2 regions of the Aeromonas sp. MdU4 genome follow, and region 2 is predicted to be linked to the other one. Evidence: riboswitches for the same ligand, from Rfam matches in the RefSeq annotation. Region 2 holds a riboswitch; the other holds the start of a gene.
What was found. A riboswitch is a leader RNA that binds a small molecule or an ion and turns the genes downstream of it on or off. The one in region 2 is predicted to bind thiamine pyrophosphate.

Region 1 (14,780 bases), on a different contig from region 2:
ACGGGATCTTGCCGAGCTTGAGGGGCTCACCGGCGCGGGTCGCGCGGCCGCTGGCGACATCGACCGTCAGATCGCCAAAGCTGATGGCCCCCACATCGCCGCGCGGGCCGCGCAGACTGAGGGCTTGCAGCCGCACCTCCAGCTCCTCCATGGCGAACGGCTTGACCAGATAGTCATCGCCCCCCGCCTTGAAGCCCGCCAGCTTGTCCTCCAGGCTGTCGCGGGCGGTGAGAAACAGTACCGGGGTGGCAATCCCCTGCTCGCGCAGGCGGGCTACCGTGCTGAGCCCATCGAGGCGCGGCATCATCACATCCATGATGATGACGTCGAAACGCTGCTCCTCCAGCAGTTGCAGCGCGGCCTGACCGTGATAGGCACAATCGAGGCGGTGACCGGCCAGCTCCAGATAATCCATGATGGTCTCCGCCACCTGAGGATTGTCTTCCACTACCAAAATCTTCATGCTTTGCTCTCCTGGTTGGTGAGCGTTTCACGCTCTTTTCACACCGGATATGGCATCCTGTGTGCCAGTGTAACCCCGAGGATCCCCGATGAAGAAGTCTCTCTGCGCCCTCCTGTTGCTGATCTTGTTGCCACTTGGCACCGCACAGGCGACCGAATTCAAGCTGATCGGCCGCACCACCTGGCAGCTTGGCCAGCTGATGGTCAACGGCATGCCGTTCGTGATCGACGATCAGACCCGCTTCAAGGATTGGCTCAACGAAGATGATCTCGGCGGTACCTGGGTCGAGATGAAGGGCGTGGTGGAGAACGGCGTGCGCTATGTGCGCAAGGTCGAAGCCCTCGACGAAGATGACAAGGGCGAGATGGATCTGGAAGGGCCGGTCGAAGGGGGGCGGATTTGGGGCTACACCACCTCGGACAACAGTCTGGCGCCGTTTGAAGGGCGCTGGCTCGAGCTGGAGTGCAAGTTTGACGGCATGCGCCTGAGCCGCTGCCGCGAGGATGACTGATCCGATCTTTGCGTTCCGATTAGAAATGCTCCCGAATGAAGCCCATGCTTGTCCAGCATGGGCTTTTTGTTCAGGGACGAACGAAGATGGAGCAAGCGAAAAAGTGGTGTGCATGGATGCTGGGTGTACCGCTCTGGGCGGCGCAGGCGGGAGCCGACGAATTATGGCTGGTGGAGCTGGAGCGCGATGACGGCATCCATCTGCAATTTCAGGGTATCGAGGTGGAGCGAGGCAGCGCTCCGGTTTGGCGGCAGGGGGAGATTTGGCCGCAGCCACTCAAACCCGGCGACCAGCTCTCCCTGCTGGTCGCCGACGGGGTGGCCACCCGGATTGAGCTGCTGACGGCCAGATCTCCGGCGGGATCCGGACAGTGGCAGCGGGTGCAAGATCGCCTGCAATCCTTCGATGACCGGCAGCTCACGCTGGCCACTCTGGGCACAGTATCACTCAATCCGGTTGTTCGCTGGGTCAACGGCTCGGCCGCCGATCTGCATGAAGGGAGTGCGCTGGTGCTGACCCGCGACGAACAGGGCCGCTTAAGCGAAATCCTTGTCATCAATCCGGAGGAGTAGTTGACCTGTCTACGATAGGCGGGTTTATCCTCTGCCCGTTGGATGAAGGAACCCCTATGTTGACGATTACCCGGCTGGCCAGAGAACTGGGCCTGAGCCGCACCACCCTGCTCTATTACGAACGTCTCGGTCTGCTGCTTCCCGCCCTGCGCGGGGAGAACGGCTATCGCCGCTATGGCGAGGCCGAGCTGGAACGGGGGCGGCAGATCGCCAGCTTTCGTGCCATGGGGCTGCCGCTCGAAGAGATCGGCACCCTGCTGGCGGCAAGGCAGGAGAGCCACTCCTGCCTCGATGGTCATCTGCTGCGACTGGAGCAGGAGATCGCCGAGCTGAGGCGGCAACAGCGGGCCATCATCCTCTATCGCCAACAGACACACGAGGAGATCCCCATGGTAGACAAGGCACGCTGGGTTGCCATCATGCAGGCCGCAGGCATGACCGAAGAGATGATGCGCAACTGGCATATCCAGTTCGAGAAGATGGAGCCACAGGCCCATCAGGAATTCCTCGAATCCCTGCAGATCCCCACCGCGGAGATCGCCGCCATCCGCACCTGGTCGCGCGGGGAGTAACCCGGTCCGACCACAGCACCAGCCGTTGACCCATATTGTTAACGGCTTGTGCTTTAGATTTTCCCCCTTATACTGGCGCCATCTTGTCGGAGTGCTGACCGTCGAACGACGCGAAGCTGAGACCGTTAATTCGGGATCCGTGGAACCTGATCAGGTTAAAACCTGCGAAGGGAACAAGGGTAACTTGCGGGTTACCGCGCCGGAGGAGGAACAAGCCTCTTCCGCTCATCGAAGGGGTAACCCTGATGGGTCAGGGCGCACAGGAGGGAGTCTGTCCCGTCCGGTTGTCCAGCACGTGGGGCGCCTTGCCCACAGAGTGCAGAGAGCGGGAAGTGGCAGAACAGCAGAGCGGAGATCCATCCCGCGCGCACTCCCTCCTGACATAAATACCCCGCCGCAAGTTCATCTTCTCCTCGAACTCCAGACAAGCAAACACCCATAACTTCAACCAGTTAATGTGAGTTTTGCTATGTCTACTTCTGTATCTGATACCGCCAAATCCAGCCGCCGCGAGCAGCGCTCCAGCGCCCAGGCATTTATCGACAGCCTCAAGGGGATGGCTCACCCCAACTCCCGCCGCATCTTTATCGAAGGCTCCCGCGCCGATATCCGGGTGCCGCTGCGGGAAATCCAGCTGGCCGACACCTTCGTCGGCGGCACCAAAGAGGCTCCCCGGTTCGAGCCCAACGAGCCGGTGCCGGTCTATGACACCTCGGGCCGTTACGGGGAGGAGGGGGTCGCCATCGACGTGCGCTGCGGCCTGCCGCGCCTGCGGGAACACTGGGTGCTGGAGCGCGATGACACCGACGCCCTGCCGGGGCTCAGCTCCACCTTCACTCAGGAGCGTCTGGCCGACGAGGGGCTGGATCACCTGCGCTTCGAGCACTTGCCAAAACCGCGCCGTGCCAAGCAGGGCCGCCGGGTCACCCAGCTCCACTACGCCCGTGCCGGTATCGTCACTCCCGAGATGGAATTTATCGCCATTCGCGAGAACATGGGGCGCGAGCGGGTGCGCTCCGAACTGTTGCGCACCCAGCATCCGGGCCGCGATTTCGGTGCCCGCCTGCCCCAGAACATCACCCCCGAATTTGTGCGCGATGAGGTGGCCGCCGGTCGCGCCATTATCCCCAGCAATATCAACCACCCGGAAGCGGAGCCGATGATCATCGGCCGCAATTTTCTGGTGAAGATCAACGCCAACATCGGCAACTCGGCGGTCACCTCCAGCATCGAAGAGGAGGTGGAAAAGCTGGTCTGGTCCACCCGCTGGGGCGCCGACACCGTCATGGATCTCTCCACCGGCCGCTACATCCACGAGACCCGCGAGTGGATCCTGCGCAACAGCCCGGTGCCCATCGGTACCGTGCCCATCTATCAGGCGCTGGAGAAGACCAACGGCATCGCCGAAGACCTCACCTGGGAGCTGTTCCGCGACACCCTGCTGGAGCAGGCCGAGCAGGGGGTGGACTACTTCACCATCCACGCCGGCGTCCTGCTGCGCTTCGTGCCGATGACCGCCAAGCGCCTCACCGGCATCGTCTCCCGCGGCGGCAGCATCATGGCCAAGTGGTGCCTCTCCCACCACAAGGAGAACTTCCTCTACCAGCACTTCCGCGAAATCTGCGAGATCTGCGCCGCCTATGACGTGGCCCTGTCCCTCGGTGACGGTCTGCGCCCGGGCTCCGTCTATGACGCCAACGACGAGGCCCAGTTCGCCGAGCTGCGCACCCTGGGCGAGCTGACCAAGATCGCGTGGGAGTACGACGTGCAGGTGATGATTGAGGGGCCGGGCCATGTGCCGATGCACATGATCGAGCGCAACATGACCGAGCAGCTGGAGCACTGCCACGAGGCGCCTTTCTATACCCTGGGCCCGCTCACCACCGACATCGCGCCGGGTTACGATCACTTCACCTCCGGCATCGGCGCCGCGCTCATCGGCTGGTATGGCTGCGCCATGCTCTGCTACGTCACCCCCAAGGAGCATCTGGGGCTGCCCAACAAGGAGGATGTGAAGCAGGGGCTGATTACCTACAAGATCGCCGCTCACGCCGCCGATCTGGCCAAGGGGCATCCGGGCGCCCAGATCCGCGACAACGCCATGTCCAAGGCGCGCTTCGAGTTCCGCTGGGAGGATCAGTTCAATCTGGCCCTCGACCCCGACACCGCCCGTGCCTACCACGACGAGACCCTGCCGCAGGAGTCCGGCAAGGTGGCTCACTTCTGCTCCATGTGCGGGCCCAAGTTCTGCTCCATGAAGATCACTCAGGATGTGCGCGACTACGCAGCCAAGCTTGAAGCGGTGGAGATCAAGCTGGTCGGTATGGATGGTCAGCAGGAGCAGGTGGTGGCTCAGGTGGAGAGCGGCATGGCCCGCATGGCAGAGACCTTCAAGGAGACCGGTGGCGAGATCTACCATCAGGCGGCGGCGCTGAAACAGGCCGCAGGGGAGGAGGCGTGAGCTGCGCAAGCGGGGCTGTCAGCCCCGCCGATCTGTCGCCCGTGACGGACTTGCTGCCTGTGGTCTGGACCATTGCCGGTTCCGACTCCGGCGGCGGTGCCGGTATTCAGGCCGACTTGCACACATTGCACGACCTCGGCGTGCACGGCTGCTCGGTTATCTCCGCCATCACCGCCCAGAACTCGGTGGCGGTGAAGATGGTCGACCCCGTGCTGATGCAGACCTTCACCGCCCAGATTGACGCCCTCAGCGTCGATCTGCCACCCGCCGCCATCAAGATCGGCCTGCTGCCGACCCGGCTCCATGTCGAGGTGCTGGCCCGCCGACTGGCGGCCATCGAGGCTCCCTTCGTGGTCTACGACCCGGTGGCCATCGCCAGCACCGGCACCCCGATGGCGGAACCCAATATGCTGGCGGCGGTGCGCGAGCAGCTGTTGCCGCGCCTCTCCTTGATCACCCCCAACGGCCCCGAGCTGGAGGCCCTGACCGGTCTGCCGGTCAGCAGCCCCGAGCTGGTGCGCCTCGCCGCCCGGCGGCTGCGTGAACTCGGCGCCCGTGCCGTGCTGGTCAAGGGCGGTCATCTGGAGTGGAGCGGCGAGCTCTGCCTCGACTACTACCAGGATGCGCAGCGCGAGTTCTGGCTGGCGGCGCCGCGCCTGAATACCCGCCACGGCCACGGCACCGGCTGCTGCTACGCCAGCGCTATCGCCGCCGTGGTGGCGCAGGACTACCCGGTGGAGGACGCCATCACCCTCGCTCGTGCCTACCTGCAACAGGGGTTGGCGGCGGCGCAAGGAGTGGGGGCAGGCCCGGGACCCATCGCCCATCTCGGCTGGCCCGCCGATCTGGCTCACTTCCCCCGCGCCGTATTGGCGGGTTCAACCCTCGATCACCGCTTCGGGCTTTATGAGACAAGCAGCGCCCGCCTGCCGGAGGGCTCCTTTGCGCCGACCGAACACAACCTCGGCCTCTATCCGGTGGTGGATTCGGTCAAATGGCTGCGCCGCCTGCTGGGGGCTGGGGTCAAGACCATCCAGCTGCGGATCAAGAATCTGCCCGCCGCTCAGGTGGCACCGGCCATTGCCGAGGCTGTGGCGCTCGGCCGCCGCCATGGGGCGCGGCTCTTTATCAACGACTACTGGCAGCAGGCCATCGAGGCGGGTGCCTGGGGCGTGCATCTGGGACAGGAGGATATGGAGACCGCCGATCTCGCCGCCATTCAGGGGGCCGGGCTGCGCCTTGGCATCTCCACCCACGGCTACTTCGAGCTGATGCGGGCGCGCGAGCTGGCCCCCTCCTATATCGCGCTGGGCCATATCTTCCCGACCAACACCAAGGCGATGCCTTCGCGTCCGCAGGGGTTGGTGCGGCTGCACCACTACCGCGCTCTGATGGCGGAGTGGCCGACGGTAGCCATCGGCGGCATCAGCGAGGAGCGGGTGGCGGCGGTCAAGGCGAGCGGAGTCGGCAGCATCGCGCTGGTCTCGGCGATCACCGCGAGCGACGACTGGCAGGGGGCGACCGAGCGGCTGCTCGCTGCCGTGGGGGCGGGGGATGAGCCACGCTCGGCTTCTGCCATAAGGGAGGTGGAACATGCTCTCTGGTGCTGAGTATTTGCGCGATTCAGCCCGCCAGCTTACCTCGCTGGCCGGATGGGGAGGCACTGATGTTGGCTGATGCTGAATACCTCAGATATGGCCGCCAGCTGATGCTGGCGGAAGTGGGGGAGGTGGGTCAGGCGCGGCTCAAGGATAAATCGGTACTGATCGTCGGTCTCGGCGGGCTCGGCTCGCCGCTCGCCCTCTATCTGGCCGGGGCCGGGGTGGGCACCTTGTGGCTGGCCGATGGCGATACGGTCGATTCCAGCAACTTGCCGCGCCAGATCCTGTTCGATAGCGAGGCGGTCAACCACTCCAAGGCGGAGCTGGCCCGCGAGCGCTTGGCGGCCCACAACCCGCTGGTGGAGCTGATCTCCATCAACCAGCGGCTCGATGCCGCCAACCTGCCGGAGTTTGTGGCCGAGGTAGATCTGGTGATCGACTGCTGCGACAACCTCGCCACCCGCCAGGCCATCAACGCCGCCTGCGTGGCTCAGGACAAGCCCTGGATCTCCGCCGCCGCAGTGGGTTGGCAGGGGCAGCTGATGGCGCGCACAGGTACGGAGCACGCCTGCTACGCCTGCCTCTATCCGCTGGATACCAAGGTGAGCCAGAGCTGCGAGAGCAGCGGCGTCACCGGCCCGCTGGTCGGGGTGATGGGCTCTTTGCAGGCGCTGGAGGCACTGAAGCTGCTGCTCGGGATGCCAAGTCCGGTCGCTGGCACTCTGCGCCGCTTCGATGCCCTGACTCATCAGTGGCAGACCCTCACTCTGGCTCCCGACCCCGATTGCCCGGTTTGCGGGCTGCGCCGATGCCCGACACACGATAAGGAGATCACCCCATGACCTTGACCATTCGACTCAACGATAAAGCCCAGTCGCTGACGGCAGGGCTGAGTGTGGCCGACCTGCTGGCGGCGCAAGACGTTAATCCACAGGGGGTGGCGGTGGCCCTTAACGGTGCCGTGCTGCCCCGTGGCCGCTGGGCCGAGACCCGTCTCAATGACGGAGACGAACTTCACCTCTTCACCGCCATTGCGGGAGGCTGACATGCTGACCATTGCCGATCACACCTTCTCTTCGCGCCTCTTTACCGGCACCGGCAAGTTTGCCCGCCCGGAACTGATGGCCGCCGCCATCGAGGCGAGCGGCTCCCAACTGGTCACCATGGCCATCAAGCGGCTCGAGCCGGGCAAGGCTCACGACGATATCCTGAGCCCCTTGCAGCAACTCGGGGTCAAGCTGCTGCCCAACACCTCCGGCGCCAAGACCGCCGCCGAGGCGGTATTTGCCGCCCATCTTGCCCGCGAGGCGCTGGGGACGAACTGGCTCAAGCTGGAGATCCACCCCGATCCCCGTTATCTCTTGCCCGATCCCATCGAGACGCTGAAAGCCGCCGAGCAGCTGGTGAAAGAGGGCTTTGTGGTACTGCCCTACTGCGGCGCCGACCCCGTGCTCTGCAAGCGGCTGGAAGAGGTGGGCTGCGCCGCCGTGATGCCGCTCGGCGCCCCCATCGGTTCCAATCAGGGGCTGGTGACCCGGGAGTTTCTCGCCATCATCGTCGAGCAGGCCAATGTGCCCGTGGTGGTGGATGCGGGCATCGGTGCACCGAGCCACGCGGCCGCCGCCTTTGAACTGGGCGCCGATGCCGTGCTGGTCAACACCGCCATCGCGGTGAGCGGCGACCCGGTCGCCATGGGTCGCGCCTTTGCGCTGGCCTGCACCGCCGGTCGCAGCGCCTATGAGGCAGGCCTTGGCGCCCGCGCCCAGCAGGCGCAAGCCTCCAGCCCGCTCACCGATTTTCTGGGGGCGTTATGAGTCATGATGCTGGTGCGATGGGTCGCTCCGAGCCTTCTGCACAACCTCAGGTGCTCCCGAGTGATAGCCCCCCTCTCGGCTCTTCACAAAATAAGGGAGAGGGGCTGGGGGTGAGGGCTAAGGAGCCTTCCTTTCTCGACCGATGGCAGGAGCTGGATTGGGACGATATCGGCATGCAGATCCGCGCCAAAACTGCCGCCGATGTGGCACGCGCCCTGAGTGCCCCGCGCCGCACGCTGGCCGATTTTATGGCGCTGATCTCGCCAGCTGCCGAGGCATTTTTGCCGCAGATGGCAGCCGAGGCCGAGCGGCTCACCCGCCAGCGTTTTGGCAACACCATCGGCTTCTATGTGCCGCTCTATCTGTCGAACCTCTGCGCCAACGACTGCACCTACTGCGGCTTCTCCATGAGCAACCGCCTCAAGCGCAAGACCCTGAATGCAGAGGAGATAGAGCGCGAGTGTCTGGCCATCAAGGCGCGCGGTTTTGACAGCGTGCTGCTGGTGACCGGCGAGCACGAGCACAAGGTGGGGCTCGCCTATTTTCGCGAGGTGATGCCCATCATCCGCCGCCACTTCAGCACGGTGGGGATGGAGGTGCAGCCCCTCTCGCAGGCCGACTATGCCGAGCTGAAGAGCCTCGGTCTCGACGCCGTCATGGTCTATCAGGAGACCTACCACGCCCCCACCTACGCCCGCCACCATCTGCGTGGCAACAAGCGGGACATCGGATGGCGCCTCGCCACGCCGGATCGGCTGGGCCGCGCCGGTATCGACAAAATCGGCTTGGGGGCGCTGATCGGTCTCTCCTCGGACTGGCGCGCCGACAGCTACTTCGTCGCCGAGCATCTGAGCTGGCTTGAGCGCCACCACTGGCAGAGCCGCTATTCGCTCTCCTTCCCGCGCCTGCGCCCCTGCACCGGTGGGCTGGAGCCTGCCGTGGTCATGTCGGATCGCCAGCTGGCCCAGCTTATCTGCGCCTGGCGCCTCTTCTCGCCCACGCTGGACTTGTCCCTCTCCACCCGCGAGTCAGCCACCTTTCGCAACGGTGCGGTGCGCCTTGGCATTACCCAGATGTCGGCCGAATCGCGCACCCAGCCGGGGGGCTATGCCGAGGGGGATAAAGAGGAGCTGGAGCAGTTTGCCATCCACGACGACCGTCCGGTCGGTGAAGTGGCGGCCGCCGTGCGGCAGGCGGGGTTGCAGCCGGTGTTCAAGGACTGGGAACCGTTTTTGGGTCGCTAACGACGTTTACACCTGCGGTAACAGATAGCGGCAAGCAGATCGGAGGGGCAGATCCCCGCCACTGCTTGCCGTTTCCTTTTGCCTGCGGCCGCAGGATTGTCTCTCTGGTGTAACGATGTTTATAACTGTCGTCTCACCAGTGCAAAAATCGTGAGTGCGGGTCAGCTTATTGAATGGGTCATTGCGACCATAAGCAATGGCCGATTTGGGGCAAGGGGTGGCCGGTGGCGGCTATGTAGCCTGCGTAGGGTGCAATAAGCGGAGCGCATTGCACTGTTTTTGTTTGGTGGAGTTGGGTACCGTTTTTGAACCGCTAAAGACGCTGATTCCCAGTGATAACAGACCGCGGCAGCAAATCGGAGGGATAGATAACCGCACTGCTTGCTGCTGTTGTTTATGAGTTGCCAGTTGTTCTAACCAGATAAATTGGTTTCTGAATGCAATATACGAGGTACAGTGAGAAACGAGAATCGTGATAGATATTAACCATAAGTAGAATATCTAGACTTATCATAAATATGCCATACAATACCCATAAGTTGGCAATTCTTGGCATATATCATGATCAGACAGATTACCATTACTAACTTTCGCTCTATACGTAAAGAGACAATATCCACGGAAGAAATTACTACTCTAGTGGGTAAAAATGACGCAGGGAAATCAAACCTCCTTAGAGCATTAAATTTATTTTTTAATGGTAAGACTGATGCCGATGCTGACTATAATTTTCACTCTGACTTTAATATCAATGCAATTGTTCAGCAAAGGAAAGCGAAGGAGATTAAAGTCGAGTTGGTTCTTAAACTTCCGCGAAGTTATCGTAAGCCAGAGCAACCTGATACCGTATATTGGAGTAAAACATGGCGTGCGGATGGTTTTCACGATGAAGTGCAACAGCACTGTGAAATTAAAAGTGGCGTTGTAGTAAATAAAAAGAACTTCCCTAAAAGAAGTAAAATACCTAGTCTGTTGAAAAGCATTAACTACATATATATCCCAGCAATTAAGGATGCTAATTTTTTCCGAGACCTGCAAGGTAAGCTATACGATGTGCTAGCTATTTCATCTGAACAAGGATTACATGCATCAGCTAATAGTTTTGAGCAAGAGATCAATCAGCATATCAGTGAGTTGATGGGGGAAATTGATACTGTTTTCGCTAGTAGCAACAATGAAATCAAACTCCCTCAAAATTTAAGAAATATCTTTGGCGCCCTTGAGTTTAAAGCCGACAATATACCTTTAAGCCGTAGAGGCGATGGGATAAAAATTAGGCATATTCCCATGATGCTTTCATTTATTGCTCTGAAACAGCAAAGCATTGGTGCAAAAATAACTATTCGACCTCAGATCTGGGGATTTGAAGAACCTGAAAATAATGTTGAATTCTCAACGTGCTTTGAACTTAATAACCAGTTGGTCGAGGCAGCTAAGAAACATACGCAGATATTTATAACAACACACTCACCTGCTATATACTCACTTTCGTTTAATTCTTCATTGCCATCGGGTCTAAAGAGTATTAGCTATTATGTTGATAAAAAGGGGCATGATACTAAGCTACAATCATGTAGTGAGCATGACCTTCACGGTAATACAGGATTTCTAAATCTTGTAACGCCATTAATTGAAGAACATAGGAAAGTATGGCAAGAGAGAGAAGATGAATATAAGAGTACATTAGGTGCTTTGTCATCTCAATTGGCAGTGTCTTCCAAGCCAAGATTATTTCTTGAGGGTGTTAGTGATCGTGTTGTAATTAATAGGGTTCTGCAGTATTTAAATCGAGCAGATGAAGTTTTTATTGATGTTCCAGATAATGCTTATAATAGTGCAAATGCTGCTAGTGATAGAGCCAAGGCATTTTACTTGCTTCAGAAACATGAGAAAACAAAAATTTTAGGCCTTCTCCTTCTGGATGATGATGCAGCTGGTAAAGATGCAAAAACTCAATTAACAGAGTTTTTTAAGGGACAACAATCACCCGTGAGTGCAGCAACATATCCTCCACATGAAGCTCCTAAGCAGCTGAAAGCTAAAGGTTATGTGTGGAGAGTGGAATTGGAACACCTCTATCCAGAGAATATTTGGAATTATGCATTAGAACAATTTTGGCTTGAAGAAATTCTTGATGAAGAGCAAAAATTTACTGATGGTAAGCGTAAAGAGCTATTTAATAATGGTATAAGCCCAATTACATATAAGGCTGATTTGTCAGGTTACCAGAGATTTATCGTTGATTATGCTTTCACACATCAAGGTAAACGTCATGTAAGTCAATACATTGAGAACATGAGTGATGATGAATTACTTTCAAAAGGTATTGTTGCGGCTTTCGAACCGGTGATTGAAATAATTGTTAAAAAGCTAAGGCTGTCACCTATTGCATTAGAAAAAACAACCGCCGAAAACTCAGAATCACCCTTTATCCTGACGAGAGCATAGCGAACGAATCTCTAGCCAGATGACAGAATGTTTATTATTTCGTCCGTAGCGTTGTGGGTTATCGGATTAAGAGGTGACGAAGGGGGAGATCACCTATCACCGTTCACCTCAGATAACGTTATAGAATTCTCCTTATCACAGACGTCAGCTGGAATAAGAGCGTAGATATGCGCATCCATCGGCTGTCCATGGAGGAAAATGCGATTCCTTGCCCGACACTCGAAGGTGGCCCCGGCAGTGATGGCAACGGCTTCGCTGGCGGTGTTGCCAACCCCCATCACGATCTCCAGCCGAAATAGCCCCAACCGTTCAAAGCCAAATTCACGCAGCAGGGCGACCGCCTGCCGGGCGATACCTTGTCCTTGGTGGGATTGGCGCACCCAGTAACCGATATTGCCGTAGCGATGATGGGGCGACAGCTGGTTGATACCTGCGCCACCCAAGAGCTGGCCGGTGGTGGCGCAGAAAATGCCCATATCAAAGGCTCGTCCTGCTGCGCGATCCTGATCGCAGCTGGCAAACCACTCCAGCGCGCTCTCCCGAGTAAATGAAGGGGAGCACCAGCTCATCCATTTGCCGACCGTCTCGATGGATTCGTGGGCCGCGCGGACAAACTCGTCGGCATCGGCCGGTTCGAACGGGCGGATCACGAGTCTGGCGTTGGTAAGGCGCGGGAGTGTCATCACTTGTCCTGCTTTTTCAGAAAGTAACTGATATGCCCCGGCGGCATATCGGGTAGCTGACCAAAGACCTCGTAACCCTGCTTCTGATAGAAGGGGAGGGCCTGAAAACTGGTGGTTTCCAGATGGTAGTTGCTGATGCCCTTGCTTTGGGCGTACAGCTCCATGGCGCCGAGCAGGCGGCCGCCCCAGCCATCGCGGCGGATGCTTTCATCGATCCAGAGCCAGTCGACGTGCAGCCAGCCCCACTTGATGTCGGCGATGATGCCGCCGTGTACCTTACCCTCTTCATCCTTGATAAAGCTGGCGATCCGCTCGCGCAAATGGGTGCCGGCGTGACCCGTGTTGAAGCCCGAGAGACCAATGCGCAGCGCTTCGATCTCATCGTCCTGAGGCGGTTGGGGTGGGGTTAGTTGCATAGTGCTTCCTGCTTGATGGTGATTGTCTCTATAGGGTTGCCGCTTCCAGCGCGGCTATCTCGCCGCCGCTGATAAGCGGCAGGTTGCGGCTGATCTGCTCCACCGGCCAGTCCCACCAGGCGATGGCGTTGAGACGGGCGATGGTGTCGTCGTCGAAGCGGTAGCGGATCACCTTGGCGGGGTTGCCGCCGACCACGGCGTAGGCGGGCACGTCGCTAGTGACCACGGATCGGGCGGCGATAATGGCGCCGTTGCCGACCTTTACCCCCGGCATGATCAGGGCGTCATAGCCAATCCAGACATCGTTGCCGATCACGGTATCGCCCTTGTAGGGCAGGCTGCCCGGGGCGGGTGCGGCGCTTTCCCAACCGTTGCCGAAGATAAAGAAGGGGTAGGTGGAGAAGCCGGAGGTCTGGTGATTGGCGCCGTTCATGATGAACTTCACCCCGCGGGCGATGGCGCAGAACTTGCCGATGATGAGCTTGTCGCCGACGAAGGGGAAGTGGTAGAGGACGTTGCGCTCGAAGCCCGCCGAATCCTCCGGGTCGTCGTAATAGGTGTAGTCACCCACCTCGATATTGGGCCCCTTGATGGTGTTCTTGATAAAGCACACTTGGGGGAAGCCGTTCATGGGGTGGGGATTGGCGGGATCTGGCCCGTGCATGGTGCTCTCCTTTCGGGTCTGTTGGCTCTGTACCGTAAAGGAAGGTGGTGGCGGAGTGCTACCTTTTTCACTCCCGATTTCGCGTTTGTGCAACAACCTGGTTGGCTACCGCAGCACCGGGATGGCGTGGCGGTGCGGAAAAAGTGCGCCTGCCCGGATCGCTGGGTGAGTTTGGTCTCATTGCGATCCCATCCGGTTGGCGAAGCTGAAATGTATGTAATGTTCCTACACTTAACGTCTGTTGAGTAAAGTGCCGCGATCTTCTCTTTAGGCTCAACTAACTTACATTAAGTTGAGTTGGATCACCTATTTCTGGATTTTTGGCGCTTGCGCAAGCTGTTTCATGCCAATAACATGGTCAAAACTTAACGAGCTCAACTATTGTTAATTTCCGGAGATATTAAATGGGTGATTCTTCATCATGTGATGAGTTCCTGCTCGACGAAGAATCTTGTCATTTAATCGCCAGTTTCAAGCCTGCAGTTGAGGCTCTTTCGGCGCTATTCGGGCCTGGTTGTGAAGTGGTGCTACACGCTTTTGATAACTTGCACGCCTCGGTCGTCAAGATTGCCAACGGGCATGTCACCGGGCGGCAAGAGGGGGCGCCGGTAACCGACTTCGCGCTGACCAAGCTGCAGAGCACAGCCGGTAGTCAATGGAGTAGCTATTTCACCCGCACCAAGGAAGGGAAGGTGATGAAGTCCTCTTCGATCACGATCAAGAATCGTCATGGCAAACCGGTGGGGATGTTGTGTGTGAATTTCAGTCTGGAAACGTCGCTGACAAACCTGCTGGAAACATTCTCGCCGCCTGCGACAGCTATCCATGTGAACAATGAAACCTTTGCCAGCTCTGTGGATGATCTGGTCTCTCAGGTCATTGAAAAAGTCGATCAGGACAGTTCATTGGGTAGCAGCGTACGCAACAAGGAAATAGTGAACCGGCTGTATGACATGGGGATATTTGATATCAAGGATACGCCTCAACTGGTTGCCCGTATGTTGGGGGTTTCTCGCCATACCGTTTATTTGCATATTCGAAATCACAAATCCAGTCTGGTGAGTTCGCCAGCGTAAACCGATAGTGATGGCAGTTTGCGCATCAATTAACAATAAAAACATTTAAATTCGCTAGTAGATATACCCATGACGTGAAGGCGTGGGTACGGTTTTTATTAATTTTAATAGCAGGTCAAAAATGAATAGCAATAAAATAGCAACAATTGCCATCCATGGCGGGAATCAACATGACAAGGGTAATAATGCCATATTCCCGCCCATCACTACCGCGAGCTCTTTTATTCAGCCAAATCTCGGTGAAGGTGGTGATTA
Region 2 (14,780 bases):
GCCAGCAACGCTGGCGTTGATAAGAGCGCGCGGAGCATACCCCGCCGCTGACCGCCGACCATAACACAGCGCGCCGAACGATAATCTGCCCCAGGTCAGAAAGCGGCGAGCTAGTCGCTGGCGAGCTTGATCCCGAGCCCGACAAACAGGGTACCGATCCCCCGGTTGAGCCAGCGGCCAAAACGCTGTGACAACCGCACCTTGTGGCTGGCATAAACGGTGGTAAAGACCAGTAGGTGACACCAGATGATACCGCCCAGATTGAAGATGCAGCCGAGCAGGATAAAGGCGAACGCCTTGTCGGGGGCATCCGGTGCGATGAACTGGGGCACAAAGGCGAGGAAAAAGAGCGCTACCTTGGGGTTGAGCACATTGGTCAGCACCCCCTGCCGATAAATCTGGCCATAGGAGAGTGCAGGCAGAGTGGCCCCTCTCTCCATAGCCCCCGTTGCTTGCTGACGCAGCAGGGAGAACCCCAGATAGATGAGGTAGATGGCGCCAGCCAGCTTGATGAGGGCAAACAGTTCGGCCGACGCACTGAGCAGGGCCGACAGACCGAGGGCTGCCGCCAGCACATGCACCATGACACCGGTGCCGATGCCAAGGGCCGCGACCGAACCGGCACGCCACCCTTGCGAGCCACTGCGCAGCATGACCAGCAGGGAGTCCGGCCCCGGCATGATATTGAGCAGCAACCCCGAGACCATAAACAGTGCGAGATCATGAATACCGAACATCTCCCCTCCTTTCATATAGCCAAACTAAACAAAGAGGGGCTCCGCAGAGCCCCTTTCCATCTTATTTCACCACGTCTGCCTCAACAAACGAAGGGTCACAACCCCTTAGGGCCGTAGCGCCTTGTCCGCCCGGGAGATACCGCAGACGCCGGAGCGCACTACTTCGATGATCTCGTTGGTCTGGGCGGCAGTCTTGATAAAGGCATCCAGCTTCTCGCTGGTCCCTACCAGCTGCACCGTGTACTGCTCGGGGGTGACATCGACGATCTGGCCACGGAAGATATCCGCCAGCCGTTTCAGCTCGTCACGGGCCCCACCGGCGGCACGCGCCTTGACCAGCGCGATCTCCCGCTCGATATGCTCCCCTTCGCTCAAATCGCACACCTTGAGCACATCCACCAGCTTGTGCAGCTGCTTCTGGATCTGCTCCAGCACCCGCTCGTCACCCATGGTGACTATGGTCATGCGCGACAGGGTGGGATCCTCGGTGGGCGCCACCGTCAGGGTCTCGATGTTGTAGCCGCGCTGGGAGAAGAGGCCCACCACGCGGCTCAGGGCGCCGGATTCGTTCTCCAGCAGTACTGAAATGATGTGTCTCATCAGGTTCTCTCCGTCTTGCTCAGCCACATCTCGTCCATCGCACCGAACTTTATCTGCATCGGATAGACGTGCTCATCCGGGTCGACCGAGATATCCATGAACACCAGCCGATCCTTCATGGCGAAGGCCTTCTCCATGGCGCTCTCCAGCTCGGCCGGATCGCTCACCGCGATACCGACGTGGCCATAGGCTTCCGCCAGTTTGACGAAGTCCGGCAGGGACTCCATGTAGGAGTGGCTGTGACGGCCGCCGTAGAACATCTTCTGCCACTGCTTGACCATGCCAAGGGCGCGGTTGTTGATGGAGATGATCTTGATGGGCACCCCGTACTGCATGCAGGTCGAGAGCTCCTGAATGTTCATCTGTACCGAGCCGTCGCCGGTGACGCAGCAAACCACCGCATCCGGATTGGCAAACTGGGCCCCCATGGCGGCCGGAATACCGAAGCCCATGGTGCCGAGGCCCCCTGAGTTGATCCACTGGCGCGGTTTGGCAAACGGGTAGTAAAGGGCGGCAAACATCTGGTGCTGGCCCACGTCGGAGGCAACAAACGCCTGACCCTGAGTCACCTTGTAGAGGGTCTCGATCACCTGCTGCGGCTTGATCTGAGTGGGCGAGGTCTCGTAGGCAAGACAGTGACGGGAGCGCCACTGGTTGATCTGGCTCCACCACTCTGTCAGTGCATCTTTGTCGTTGTCGAAACCGCACTCGCGGATCACCTCCAGCATCTGCTCCAGCACAGTTTCCACCGAGCCGACGATGGGCACATGAGCCTGCACCGTCTTGGAGATGGAGGTGGGGTCGATGTCGATGTGGACTATGGTGGCGTTGGGGCAGAACTTGGCCACGTTGTTGGTGACGCGGTCATCGAAGCGGGCACCCACGGCGAAGATAAGATCCGCGTTGTGCATGGTCTTGTTGGCTTCGAAGGTACCGTGCATCCCCAACATGCCGATGGATTGCGGATGAGTACCCGGGAAGGCACCCAACCCCATCAGGGTAGTGGTGACCGGCAGGTTCAGCAGCTCAGCCAGCTTGAGCACCAGATGATCCGCATTGGCGTTGATGGCGCCGCCGCCCACGTACATCACCGGGCGCTGGGCATCCACCAGCAGCTTGGCGGCACGCTTGATCTGCCCCTTGTGGCCCGACTTGGTCGGGTTGTAGGAGCGCAGGGAGACGGTCTCGGGATACTGATAGGGGAACTTCTCTTTCGGGTTCTGCACATCTTTGGGCAGATCCACCACCACCGGCCCCGGGCGGCCGCTGGCGGCAATGTAGTAGGCCTTCTTGATGGCCTCGGGAATATCGCTCGCCTTCTTGCACAGGAAACTGTGCTTCACCACCGGGCGGGAGATACCGATCATGTCGGTCTCCTGGAATGCATCCTCACCGATCATGCTGGTCGGCACCTGGCCGGAGAGGATCACCAGCGGAATGGAATCCATATAGGCGGTGGCAATACCGGTAATGCAGTTGGTCGCCCCCGGACCGGAAGTCACCAGCACGGTCCCCACCTTGCCGGTAGAGCGGGCGTAGCCATCGGCCATGTGCACCGCGGCCTGCTCGTGCCGCACCAGGACATGCTCCATCTTGCCGTTTTCGAAGAGAGCGTCATAGATGTCGAGCACCGAGCCACCAGGGTAGCCAAAGACATGCTCAACCCCCTGATCCTCCAGCGCTCTAACCACCATCTGGGCGCCTGATAACATCTCCATGATAAAGCCCTCCAGGCTTTGCTCCGTTTAGCGAATACCACCGACGATGCCGTGCTTCCCGGCACGGTCCGATCCGTTTCTTGTTGTTATCTGAATGCAGATCGGCCCAATTCAGCCCCGTCGACAGGTGAAAAAAAGGATTTTTCCGTCATTCACCCGAAAATCGGGTGAAAAACCAACTTAACCCGCCAATGAACGGTTGTCCACGGCTTTGTCTGACCAGAACAGTCATACATTTCAACCAGCTATTGGTATTCAATGAGTTGCCGCTGCGGCGATGATACAAACGCGAAGCAAGTCGGGGAATAACCAGCGGATCATTCCGCAGAGGGGAAATTTGGCCACAAAAAAGCCCACCGCTTAGCGGTGGGCTTGCTACCGGATGCTCGACTCAGTTGTCCTGATCCGGCTCCGCCAGCCAGATCTGCTGATCCGGATCGGTCTCTTCACTGACCGAGATGCTGACGCCCATGTCCAGCAGCTCGTGCAGGGTCAGATTATCTGCCAGCGTCATGGTTTCGCCATTCTCATTGGTAAAGCGCATTTGCTCCATCCTCTCCTTGGTGGGATCGCTTTTCAGTCTAGTCAACAACGCTCACTTGCGATAACCAGCAGCTGGATAAACAGTCTCCCCCATCCAGCTCGCTCAGGCGATCACTCACCTCCTCCGGAAACAGGGTGCGGGCCCAGAGCCGGCGTGACAGAGAGGCCACGCTCTCGTCAGCTCCCGTCGCCAGCCAGCGGGCCAGCTCTCCCGCTACATCGGGGTAGCAGACCGCTCCCGGCGAGGCGCTGTCAAGCCAGTTGCGCACCAAATTGGCATCCAGCACATCCATCAGGGTCGCCAGCCCCATCATCTCGAGAGTCTTGCCGTTGGTCAGCTGCTCGAACTGACCGCCGAGGGGCTTGACCAACAGCTTCTTGCCGAGGGTAAGCGCCTCGGAAGCAAGCTCGAAGCCCGCGTTGGAGATGACGCCGCGACATCCCGCCAGCACGGCGATAAATCCGTGCCGCGATGGCGGCTCGAAACGCAGGTTGCGCCACTGGCTGGGGGTATGGATGGCGGGGTGAAAACAGACGAAACGCTGCTGGCCAAAGCGCGACAACAGGGCCGCGATCGCCTCGGTCTGCTCGAACGGCAGATAGATCAGGATCTCGCCGTTATCAGCCTGAGGGGCGATGGGGTCGATCACCGGCGGCAGCAAGGGGTGGCCGAAGTGAAACCAGTGCAGCCCGAGCGGCTGATCTACCGGGGCAAAGTGGCGCATCAACTGACGGCTGACCCCATCCTCCCCCCAGCGCGGGATCGGCCAGTTGAAGCTGGCCTGATGGCTGATGGTGAGGCTTGGCTTGCCATAGCGGCGGGCGGCATGGGCGCTCAGCGGCTCAAAATCGCTCACCACCAGATCGTATTCACTGCAATCGAGAGCCCGCAGATCCCGCCAGAAGGTGAGTGGCGATAAGGCCTGCAGAGTACGCCACGGAGAAACTCGCCCCTCGTGGCTGACGAAAGTGAGCCCGGCAAAGGTGCGGTACTCCCCGAACGCCTCCATGTCGAAGTAGCGGTCGGCGGGGCGGCCGCTAAAGAGATAATCCACCTCGACCCCGGCGTTGCGCAGCGCCCGCGCCAGAGTGCGACTGCGACTGATATGACCGTTGCCAGTGCCTTGCACACCAAACAGTATCCTCATGGATGGCTCCAGCCGAGCGCCAGCAGGGCGCAGCCACCACCCAGCAGGGCGCCTGCCACCAGATCGCTCAGGTAGTGGACCCCGAGTAATAATCGCGATGCCCCCACCAGCGCGGCCCAGCCAAACAGCAGGGGCGCCCAGAGTGGAAAGCCGGTCGCCAGTATGGTGGCCATCAGAAAGGCGGCGGCGGTGTGGCCGGAGGGGAGACTGTAGCGATCGGAAGGGGTGATAAAGACCGGCAAACCGACCGGCCGCTGCCGTTTCAGGCTGTTCTTCAGCAGCAGATAGAGGGGCAGTTCGATGGCGAAGGCGAGCAGTACCAGCTTCACCAGCTCGCGTTCACTCTCCCCCTGCCACCAGAGCAGGGCGGCCAGCACAGCGTAAAGCGGGCCGTCACCGGTGCGGGAGACAAGGCGACTCACCCTCGCCTGCTGCCGGTTATAGCCGTGCAGCAGGCAGACCCGGCACACCTGCAGGTCCCATTGCTGGATCTTGTTCATAGCCTCTCCTTCCACGCGATCTTCTTGCAGAGTAGGAAGGCGGGATGACAGGGTGTTGAACGGGGGATAACAGATTTATGAAAAAAGGGCCGAATGGCCCTTTTTAATCTCGGCGTTACAGCAAAATCAGTGATTGCCGCGCAGACCGGTCTCCATCAGACGGCAGTTGTGATCCGCCAGACGGGCCATGAAGTGTTCATCCACCTTCAGACCAAACACCTGCTCGTAGAGATCTTTCATCACGAACGGCTGCCACATCATGCTGAGGAAGGAGATCTTCAGCATCTCGGGATCCAGGTTGTCACCCAGCTCGCCATTGGTTTTCATGGTTTCCAGCAGGGCATCGAACTGCGGCAACTGACGCTCCAGCAGGCGGTTCAGCACAAAATCCCGGCCCGGGCTCTTTTCAGTCGACAATGCGCTGGAGATGGCAGAGGTCAGCTCGCTATTGGGCGCCATCACCTGATAGTAGGTGTTGAGCAGCTCGTTGAGGCTGTGGTTGCTGTGCTCATCTTGCCAGGCATGGTCGAGAGGCTCGGCCACATCACCCAGCACCGCTTTGTACAGACCCTCTTTACTGCCGAAGTAGTAGTGGATCATCGCCAGGTTGGAGCCAGCCAGCTCCGCTATTTCGCGGGTAGTCACCTTGCTATAGGGAGTATTGAGAAAACGCTCACGGGCGGCAGCAAGCAACTTGTCACGAATGTCAGAACGTCCGACCGGACGACCTGGTCTACGTTTTTCCATTTAACACCTCAGAAAATTCAGCCAATGCTGATAAGTCGATCTGGTTGTGCAAAGAATTGAGCACAGCAGGATTGACCAGATAATCGGTCATGGGCCGAATATGGGACAAGGAAATTTGCAATCCTTTACAATCCGATTAAATACGTCAGCAGATTTATACTGACCATCCGTGTTGACACAGCATAAAAATCTCGATATTGGTAAAAGGGTTATCGACTGGAAGGAATAACAACGTCATGCATATTGCCACCCCGCTACTACTACTCTCCCTAATCGCGTTAACTCGCGCGGGATCCTTGTAGCCGGGCTAAGGCATAGCCGGAATTTACAAAAACCCGTGCACCCTGCACGGGTTTTTTTATGCCGCCGCAGGACGCACGTTACCGAACTTAGGAAGAGGGAAGTCACATGTCAGATCGGGTCATCATATTCGATACCACCTTGCGTGATGGTGAGCAGGCCCTGGCGGCCAGTTTGACAGTCAAGGAGAAGCTGCAGATCGCCCAGGCACTGGAGCGGCTCGGTGTCGACGTCATGGAGGTGGGCTTCCCGGTCTCTTCTCCCGGCGATTTTCAATCGGTGCAAACCATCGCCCGCCACATCAAGAACAGCCGGGTCTGCGCCCTTGCCCGCGCCCTGCCCAAGGATATCGATGCCGCAGGTGAAGCCTTGCGGGTTGCCGACGCCTTTCGCATCCACACCTTCATCTCCACCTCCTCCATCCATGTGGAGAGCAAGCTGAAAAAAAGCTTCGAGGATGTACTGGAGATGGGTACCAGCGCCATCAAACACGCACTGCGCTACACCGACGATGTGGAGTTCTCCTGCGAGGATGCGGGCCGCACGCCGATTGATAACCTCTGCCGCATGGTGGAGGCCGCCATCAAGGCGGGCGCTCGCACCATCAATATCCCGGATACCGTCGGCTACACGGTACCGACCGAGTTCTCCGGCATCATCCACACCCTGTTCAACCGGGTGCCCAATATCGACAAGGCCATCATCTCGGTGCACTGCCACGACGACCTTGGCCTCTCGGTAGCCAACTCCATCGGCGCCGTGCAGATGGGAGCCCGCCAGATCGAGTGCACCATCAACGGCATCGGCGAACGGGCGGGCAACTGCTCGCTGGAAGAGGTGGCGATGATCCTGAAAACCCGCGCCGACCTGCTCGGGGTGCAGACCAATATCCGCCACAACGAAATTCATCGCACCAGCACCCTGGTCAGCCAGTTGTGCAACATGCCGGTGCAGCCCAACAAGGCGATCGTCGGTGCCAACGCCTTCTCCCACAGCTCAGGCATCCATCAGGATGGCGTGCTCAAGGCGAAAAATACCTACGAAATCATCACCCCCGAGAGCATTGGCCTAACCCAGAACAACCTCAACATGACCTCCCGCTCCGGCCGCCACGTCATCAAGCACCGGATGGAGTCCATGGGGTATGCCGAGAGCAGTTACGACCTCGATCACCTCTACGGCAAGTTCCTGACCCTGGCCGACAAGAAGGGGCAGGTGTTCGACTACGACCTCGAAGCGCTGGCCTTCTTCAGCCAGATCCACGAAGAGCCGGAGCACTTCAAGCTGGAGTACCTCGGGGTGCAAAGCGGCAGCTCGGTGCTGGCCACCGCCTCGGTCAAATTGAAGGTAGGGCAAGATCTGATCTGCGAAGCGGCCACCGGCAACGGCCCGGTGGATGCGGTCTACCAGTGCATCAACCGTATCACCGGCTACGAGATCCGCATCGACAAATATGCCCTCAAAGCTAAGGGCGAAGGGGAAGATGCCCTCGGTCAGGTCGATATCGTCGCCGAGTACAAAGGCCGCAAATTCCACGGCATGGGGCTGGCCACCGACATCATCGAATCTTCAGCCCATGCCCTTCTGCATGTCATCAACAGCATCTGGCGCGCCGATCAGGTCGCCGAACAGATGGAACGAAATAACACTATCAAGACGGAGACAGTATGAGCAGTTATCGGATCGCAGTATTGCCGGGTGACGGCATTGGCCCGGAAGTGATGGCCGAAGCCGTCAAGGTGCTGGAAAAGGTGCAAGCCAAGTTCGGCCTCGCCTTCGAATATGATCGCCACGATGTAGGCGGCATCGCCATCGACAACCACGGCACCCCGCTGCCGCAGAGCACCATTGCAGGCTGCGAGGCGGCCGACGCCGTGCTGTTCGGCTCGGTCGGCGGCCCGAAATGGGAGCATCTGCCACCCAACGATCAACCGGAGCGTGGTGCCCTGCTGCCCCTGCGCGCCCACTTCAAGCTGTTCTGCAACCTGCGTCCGGCCCGTATCTATACCGGTCTGGAGCAGTTTTCCCCGCTGCGCGCCGACATCTCCGATCGCGGTTTTGACATCGCCTGCGTGCGCGAGCTGACTGGCGGCATCTACTTCGGCCAGCCCAAAGGGCGCGAGGGAGAAGGGGCGAACGAGAAGGCGTTCGACACCGAGGTGTACCATCGCTTCGAGATTGAGCGCATCGCCAAGATTGCCTTCGAATCTGCCCGGGTGCGCAAAGCCAAAGTCACCTCCATCGACAAGGCCAATGTGCTCGCCTCCTCCATCCTGTGGCGCGAGGTGGTGACGCAAGTCGCCAAATCCTACCCGGACGTGGCACTGAACCACATGTACATCGACAACGCCACCATGCAGCTCATCAAGGATCCGTCCCAGTTCGACGTGCTGCTCTGCTCCAACCTGTTCGGTGACATCCTCTCCGACGAGTGCGCCATGATCACCGGCTCCATGGGACTGCTCCCCTCTGCCAGCCTCAACGAATCGGGTTTCGGCCTGTTCGAACCGGCCGGTGGCTCGGCCCCCGATATCGCCGGCAAAGGGATCGCCAACCCCATCGCCCAGATCCTCTCCGCCGCCCTGATGTTGCGTTACAGCCTGGGCCAGGAGGCTGCCGCCCAGGCCATCGAGCAGGCCGTAGCCCAGACCCTGGCCGAGGGTTACTTCACCGCCGACCTGCATCAGGCCAGCGCCCACCATCCGGTGCAGAGCACATCCGAGATGGGCAGCCAGATCGCCGCCCGGATCTGAGCCGCATAACAGAGAACAAGGAAGAGAGAAGCAATGGCCAAGACCCTCTATCAGAAAGTATTCGACGCCCACGTGGTACGGGAAGTGGAAGGGGAAACGCCCCTCATCTACATCGACCGTCATCTGGTACATGAAGTGACCAGCCCGCAGGCATTTGACGGCCTGCGCGCCATGAATCGCCAGCTGCGTCGCCCGGATCTGACTTGGGCCACCATGGATCACAACGTCTCCACCACCACCAAGGACATCGCTGCCTCCGGCGAGATGGCCCGCATCCAGATGGAGACGCTGGCCGCCAACTGCAAGGAGTTCGGGGTTCGTCTCTACGATCTCAACCACAAATATCAGGGGATCGTCCATGTGATGGGCCCCGAGCTCGGCATCACCCTGCCCGGCACCACCATCGTCTGTGGCGACTCCCACACTGCCACCCACGGCGCCTTCGGTTCGCTGGCGTTCGGTATAGGCACCTCCGAAGTGGAACATGTGATGGCCACCCAGACCCTGAAACAGGGCCGCGCCAAGACCATGCGAATTTCGGTCAACGGCAAGCTGGCCGAAGGGATCAGCGCCAAGGACGTCGTGCTTGCCATCATCGGCCGGGTCGGCCATGCCGGTGGTACCGGTTACGTGGTGGAGTTCGCAGGCAAAGCCATCGAAGGCCTCACCATGGAAGGTCGGATGACGGTATGCAACATGGCCATCGAGCTGGGCGCCAAGGCGGGGATGATCGCCCCCGACCAGACCACCATCGACTACATCCGTGGCAAGGAGTTTGCCCCCAAGGGCGAAGCACTGGAGCAGGCCATCGCCTACTGGCAGAGCCTCAAGAGCGACGCCGATGCCAAGTTTGATGCTGAAATGGTGCTGGACGCCGCCGACATCGCCCCGCAGGTCACCTGGGGTACCAACCCGGGTCAGGTGATCGCCGTCAATGAGCCCATTCCGGCACCGGAATCCTTCAGCGATCTGATGGAGCAGCAGTCCGCCCGCAAGGCTCTGGCCTACATGGACTTGCAACCGGGCCAGAAGCTCTGTGATGTCGCCATCGACAAGGTGTTTATCGGTTCCTGCACCAACAGCCGCATCGAAGACCTGCGCGCCGCTGCAGCCATCGCCCGTGGTCGCAAAGTAGCCGCTGGCGTGCAAGCGCTGGTGGTGCCGGGTTCCGAGCAGGTGAAGGCGCAAGCCGAAGCGGAGGGGCTCGACAAGATCTTCATCGAGGCCGGTTTTGAGTGGCGCCTGCCCGGCTGCTCCATGTGTCTGGCGATGAACAACGACAGGCTGCAACCGGGGGAGCGCTGCGCCTCCACCAGCAACCGCAACTTCGAAGGGCGTCAGGGCCGTGCCGGTCGCACCCATCTGGTGAGCCCGGCCATGGCCGCCGCCGCCGCCGTCACCGGCCGCTTCGCCGACATTCGCGCACTGTAAGAGGAGATAACGATGACAGGCTTCAAGCAACACAAAGGGATCGTCGTCCCCCTCGACAGCGCCAACGTCGACACCGACGCCATCATTCCCAAGCAGTTTTTGCAGAAGGTCAACCGCATCGGTTTTGGCAAGCACCTGTTCCACGACTGGCGCTTCCTCGACGATGCCGGTCAGCAGCCCAATCCCGAGTTCGTACTGAACCAGCCGCAATTCGCCGGTGCCAGCATCCTGCTGGCCCGCGAGAACTTCGGTTGTGGCTCGAGCCGCGAGCACGCCCCCTGGGCGCTGGCCGACTACGGCTTCAGGACCGTCATTGCCCCGAGCTTTGCCGACATTTTCTACGGCAACGCCATCAACAACGGCATGGTGCCGGTACGCCTGAAGGAAGAGGAGGTAGACGCCCTGTTCCAGCTGGTCGCCGCCCAGCCGGGTATCGAGATTGAGGTAGATCTGGAGGCCAATCTGGTACGAGCCGGAGATATCAGCTTCGGCTTCGAGATCGACGAGTTCCGCCGTTACTGCCTGCTCAACGGGCTGGATGCCATCGGCCTGACCCTGCAACACGAGGCAGCCATCAGCACCTTCGAAGCGAAGCAGCCGAGCTGGATTTAACGCGTCAGTTGCAAAAAAACGAGTAGAATCAACAGGGAGCTTCGGCTCCCTGTTTTACTGTCCGCCACGCTTCCCACTCTGGGCCACTGGAACCGGCCCGCGTTACAGGAAAGGATGATGAAGAGACCGACGGCAATTCCTCTACTCTGTGCCCTGTTGTTTGCGCTGCCAGCCAGCGCGGCACAAACCCACTTCACCAACGACCTCGGCCAGATCAACGTCGGCTGGCAAGATAGCGAAGGCAAGCCCCAACAGCTCACCTACCGGCTCGAACAGGGCAAGCTGCCGCCTCTTATCGCCTATCGCCCGGCCAGAATGCAGGAGGAGGTACTGCAGACCTTGCTGCGCGGGGTGCGAGAACACTATCCCGAGGTGCAATTCACCCTCTCTCGCCCCTCCCTCGAACTGCATCTGAAAAGCCACAATCAGGATAAAGCCAAAGAGGCCATGGCATGGCTGGAGGCGCAAAGGGGCAAGGAGGAGCAGACGTGGTTGAGCAAGCACTACTTCCAGTATTTCACACCACCGGATGGTCAGCTGGCAGTGAAGCAGGATCATGTGCGGATCGCCCTTGAGAGCCGCACTGGGCTGGCTCCGCTGGCGGCTCAGCTCAAACAGCAGGGCAGCACCGAAACGGAAGCTCGTCAGAAAACCGTGGCCCATATGCTTACCTTTATCCAGAGCATTCCCTACCAGCAGCTGGACAGTCTGAATGGCCGACAGGGCAAGGGTTTTCTCCCGCCCCGTCAGGTACTGGAGCAGAACCGGGGGGACTGCGACAGCAAGGTAACCCTGATGGCCGCCCTGCTGGCCCAGCTCTTTCCCGAATTGAAACAGGCCATGGTCTTCGTCCCCGGCCACGCAATGCTGGCCGTTGACCTGCCCACCAAACCGGGGGATGCAACCATCAACTGGCAGGGGCAATCCTATCTGCTGCTCGAGCCCACCGGCCCCGCCACCTTGCCAGCAGGCCAAATAGCATCGACCAGCAAAACGCTGGTCGATAGCAAGCAGTTGAGTGTGCAGCCGGTTCAGGGCAAAGGGTAACCCCTTCTCCTCTACCGATGGGGGGAGAGGATTACCCCAGCGTCTTAAACTCCACCGCCAGCAGCAATCCACCCTCCTCCTCCAGCACCCGGATAATGCGGGCGTGGGCTTCAAAGGGGGGCAACAGGTTGCTGTTGGTGGCAAGACTGATCCGGATTGGCTGATTGATGTCGAGCTGGTGTTCAGATACCGCAATCCCCATGCCGTTGGCACTGAGATCCCGGCAGATCCCCTCCAGCACCAGCTGCTGCTGATAGACGGTGACCGGAGCATTGATGACCATGCGCGCAAAGGCACGCCTTTCCTTGGTATTGGTAAGCACGCGAACATCCTCTGTTGGGTGGGCGTCATATCATGGGCATTGCACAATTGTGCTGGTCTACCCAAAAGAACGTTAATACAATGCGGTTCGTTTCTCAAACGGGGTGCGGTTTACCGCTGAGATTATACCCGTGTACCTGATCCAGATAATGCTGGCGGAGGAATTTGAGGCATGGCGCTCATTTTTTGCGCTCTCACCCGCTGGCACCTCATTATTAACAAGTAATAGGGAGTGCCACCCATGAAGACCCTGCTGCTGGTCACCACCGGCCTGCTGTCGGCCAACGCGTTCGCCGCCGACACCCTCACCGTCTACACCTACAGCTCCTTCACTGCCGAGTGGGGCCCGGGGCCCAAGATCAAACAGGCCTTCGAGAAAGAGTGCGGCTGCAACCTCAATCTGGTTCCCCTCGAAGATGGCGTTGCCATCCTCAACCGGCTGCGGCTGGAGGGCAAACACAGCAAGGCCGATCTGGTGCTGGGGCTGGACGATGCGCTTATCAGCGAAGCCAAGCAGAGCGGCCTGTTCGCCCCCCATCCAGCCAAGCTCGACGGCATCAAGGTGCCGGGTGGCTGGCAGGATAAGACCTTCGTCCCCTACGACTACGGCTACTTCGCTTTCGTCTATGACAAGGAGAAGCTCAAACAGCCGCCCAAGAGCCTGAAAGAGCTGGTAGAGCGACCCGATCTCAAGGTGATCTATCAGGATCCCCGCACCTCTACCCCGGGGCAGGGGCTGATGCTGTGGATGAAGTCTGTCTACGGTGACAAGGCGCCCGCCGCCTGGGCCGAGCTTGCCAAAAAGACGGTCACCGTCACCAAGGGGTGGTCAGAAGCCTATGGCATGTTCCTCGATGGCGAAGCGGACATGGTGCTCTCCTACACCAGCTCCCCCGCTTACCACCTGATTGCCGAGAACAAGCCCCAGTATCAGGCTGCGGCGTTTGAGGAAGGGCACTACCGTCAGGTGGAAGTGGCCGCCAAGCTGAACAGCGCCATCCAGGGCAAGCTGGCCGATCAGTTCCTGCAATTTATGGTGAGCCCCGCCTTCCAGAACGAGATCCCGACCGGCAACTGGATGTATCCGGTGATCGATACCCAACTGCCAAAAGGTTTCGAGCAGATGATCACCGTCAGCAAGCCGCTGGCCTTCAGCGCCGATGAGGTGGCCGCCAATCGCAAAGGGTGGATCCGCGAGTGGCTGCAAGCCGTCACCCAGTGAGCCGTCACCTCCTGAAACCACAGGCTCGTCCCCTCTGGTGGCTGCCGGGCAGCGCAGCCACATTGTTGATCCTGCTGTTATCCCTCGGGCCGCTTGCGGCCCTGTTGTGGCAAGCCGGTTCACTGGCCCCCCGCACCCTGATCGCAGATCCTTATCTGCGTCACGTGCTGGGCTTCAGTCTGGGACAGGCACTTCTCTCCACCCTGCTGAGCCTCGGGCTGGCCATTCCGGTAGCCCGCGCGCTGGCACGGCGCCGCTTCGTTGGCCGCACCCTGCTGATCAAGCTGTTTGGCCTCTCGCTGGTGCTGCCGGTCATCATCGCCATCTTCGGCATCGTGGCGGTACATGGCAAACAGGGTTGGCTGCCGCAGTTGCTGCGCACCTTGGGGCTCGATCCCGGCAACTACCTCTACGGCCTGTTTGGCATCCTGCTGGCCCACGTCTTCTTCAACATGCCACTGGCGGCCCGCCTCATGCTGCAGAGCATAGAGAGCATCCCCGAATCGAGCTGGCGCCTCGCCAGCCAGCTCGGCATGCGATCAAACCACATCTTCCGGCTGCTGGAGTGGCCGCTCATTCGCGGCATATTGCCGGGACTTACCAGCCTCATCTTCATGCTCTGCTTCACCAGCTTCACCACCGTACTGGCGCTGGGCGGCGGCCCCAAATCGACCACGCTGGAAGTAGCCGTTTATCAGGCGCTGCGTTTTGACTTCGATCTCGCTACCGCGGGCGGACTGGCGCTGGTGCAGCTGATCCTGACCGCCGCCCTGCTCGCCCTGCAGCACAAGCTGCAGAGCACCCCGGCCAGCAGGGTGACCCCCCGTCGCCCCTGCCTGCGGCCGGATCGCCACCAGCCGGGCACGGCGGTGGTGGATATTCTTTCGCTCTGTATCGGGCTCGCCATCTTTCTGCCACCGCTGCTGGCTATCGTGGTGGCTGGCCTTCACCCCGGCCTGCTGACGGCGCTTACCTCCAGCAAGCTGTGGCAAGCAAGCGGCCAGTCGCTGCTGATTGCACTGGCAGCAGGCACCCTGGCGACTCTGCTCGGCAGCGGCCTGCTGCTGACCAGCCGTCACCTCAAGGTGCGCACCCGCCAAC

Region 1: linked by a shared signal. The riboswitch ahead of thiC (phosphomethylpyrimidine synthase ThiC) and the one ahead of thiB (thiamine ABC transporter substrate binding subunit) in region 2 are both predicted to bind thiamine pyrophosphate.

Annotation. Positions count from the first base shown of each region.
Region 1 covers NZ_JBHFMW010000029.1:109,982-124,761, forward strand. Annotated here, with positions in the region: gene ACE1BR_RS17665 (response regulator transcription factor) at 1-463, opposite strand, end outside; gene ACE1BR_RS17670 (hypothetical protein) at 552-974, shown strand; gene ACE1BR_RS17675 (hypothetical protein) at 1,061-1,546, shown strand; gene ACE1BR_RS17680 (MerR family transcriptional regulator) at 1,603-2,118, shown strand; TPP riboswitch at 2,196-2,308, shown strand; gene thiC (phosphomethylpyrimidine synthase ThiC) at 2,588-4,579, shown strand; gene thiE (thiamine phosphate synthase) at 4,576-6,189, shown strand; gene ACE1BR_RS17695 (ThiF family adenylyltransferase) at 6,246-7,022, shown strand; gene thiS (sulfur carrier protein ThiS) at 7,019-7,225, shown strand; gene ACE1BR_RS17705 (thiazole synthase) at 7,227-7,994, shown strand; gene thiH (2-iminoacetate synthase ThiH) at 8,012-9,238, shown strand; gene ACE1BR_RS17715 (ATP-dependent endonuclease) at 9,800-11,686, shown strand; gene ACE1BR_RS17720 (GNAT family N-acetyltransferase) at 11,776-12,369, opposite strand; gene ACE1BR_RS17725 (GNAT family N-acetyltransferase) at 12,369-12,785, opposite strand; gene ACE1BR_RS17730 (Vat family streptogramin A O-acetyltransferase) at 12,814-13,449, opposite strand; gene ACE1BR_RS17735 (transcriptional regulator) at 13,854-14,525, shown strand; gene ACE1BR_RS17740 (trans-sulfuration enzyme family protein) at 14,647-14,780, shown strand, end outside.
Region 2 covers NZ_JBHFMW010000018.1:120,486-135,265, forward strand. Annotated here, with positions in the region: gene ACE1BR_RS09835 (LysE family translocator) at 111-737, opposite strand; gene ilvN (acetolactate synthase small subunit) at 843-1,337, opposite strand; gene ACE1BR_RS09845 (acetolactate synthase 3 large subunit) at 1,337-3,055, opposite strand; gene ACE1BR_RS09850 (hypothetical protein) at 3,447-3,599, opposite strand; gene ACE1BR_RS09855 (MJ1255/VC2487 family glycosyltransferase) at 3,637-4,746, opposite strand; gene ACE1BR_RS09860 (phosphatase PAP2 family protein) at 4,743-5,246, opposite strand; gene ACE1BR_RS09865 (TetR/AcrR family transcriptional regulator) at 5,373-5,993, opposite strand; gene leuA (2-isopropylmalate synthase) at 6,402-7,964, shown strand; gene leuB (3-isopropylmalate dehydrogenase) at 7,961-9,046, shown strand; gene leuC (3-isopropylmalate dehydratase large subunit) at 9,080-10,477, shown strand; gene leuD (3-isopropylmalate dehydratase small subunit) at 10,490-11,089, shown strand; gene ACE1BR_RS09890 (transglutaminase domain-containing protein) at 11,207-12,136, shown strand; gene ACE1BR_RS09895 (PilZ domain-containing protein) at 12,168-12,458, opposite strand; TPP riboswitch at 12,548-12,638, shown strand; gene thiB (thiamine ABC transporter substrate binding subunit) at 12,699-13,679, shown strand; gene thiP (thiamine/thiamine pyrophosphate ABC transporter permease) at 13,676-14,780, shown strand, end outside.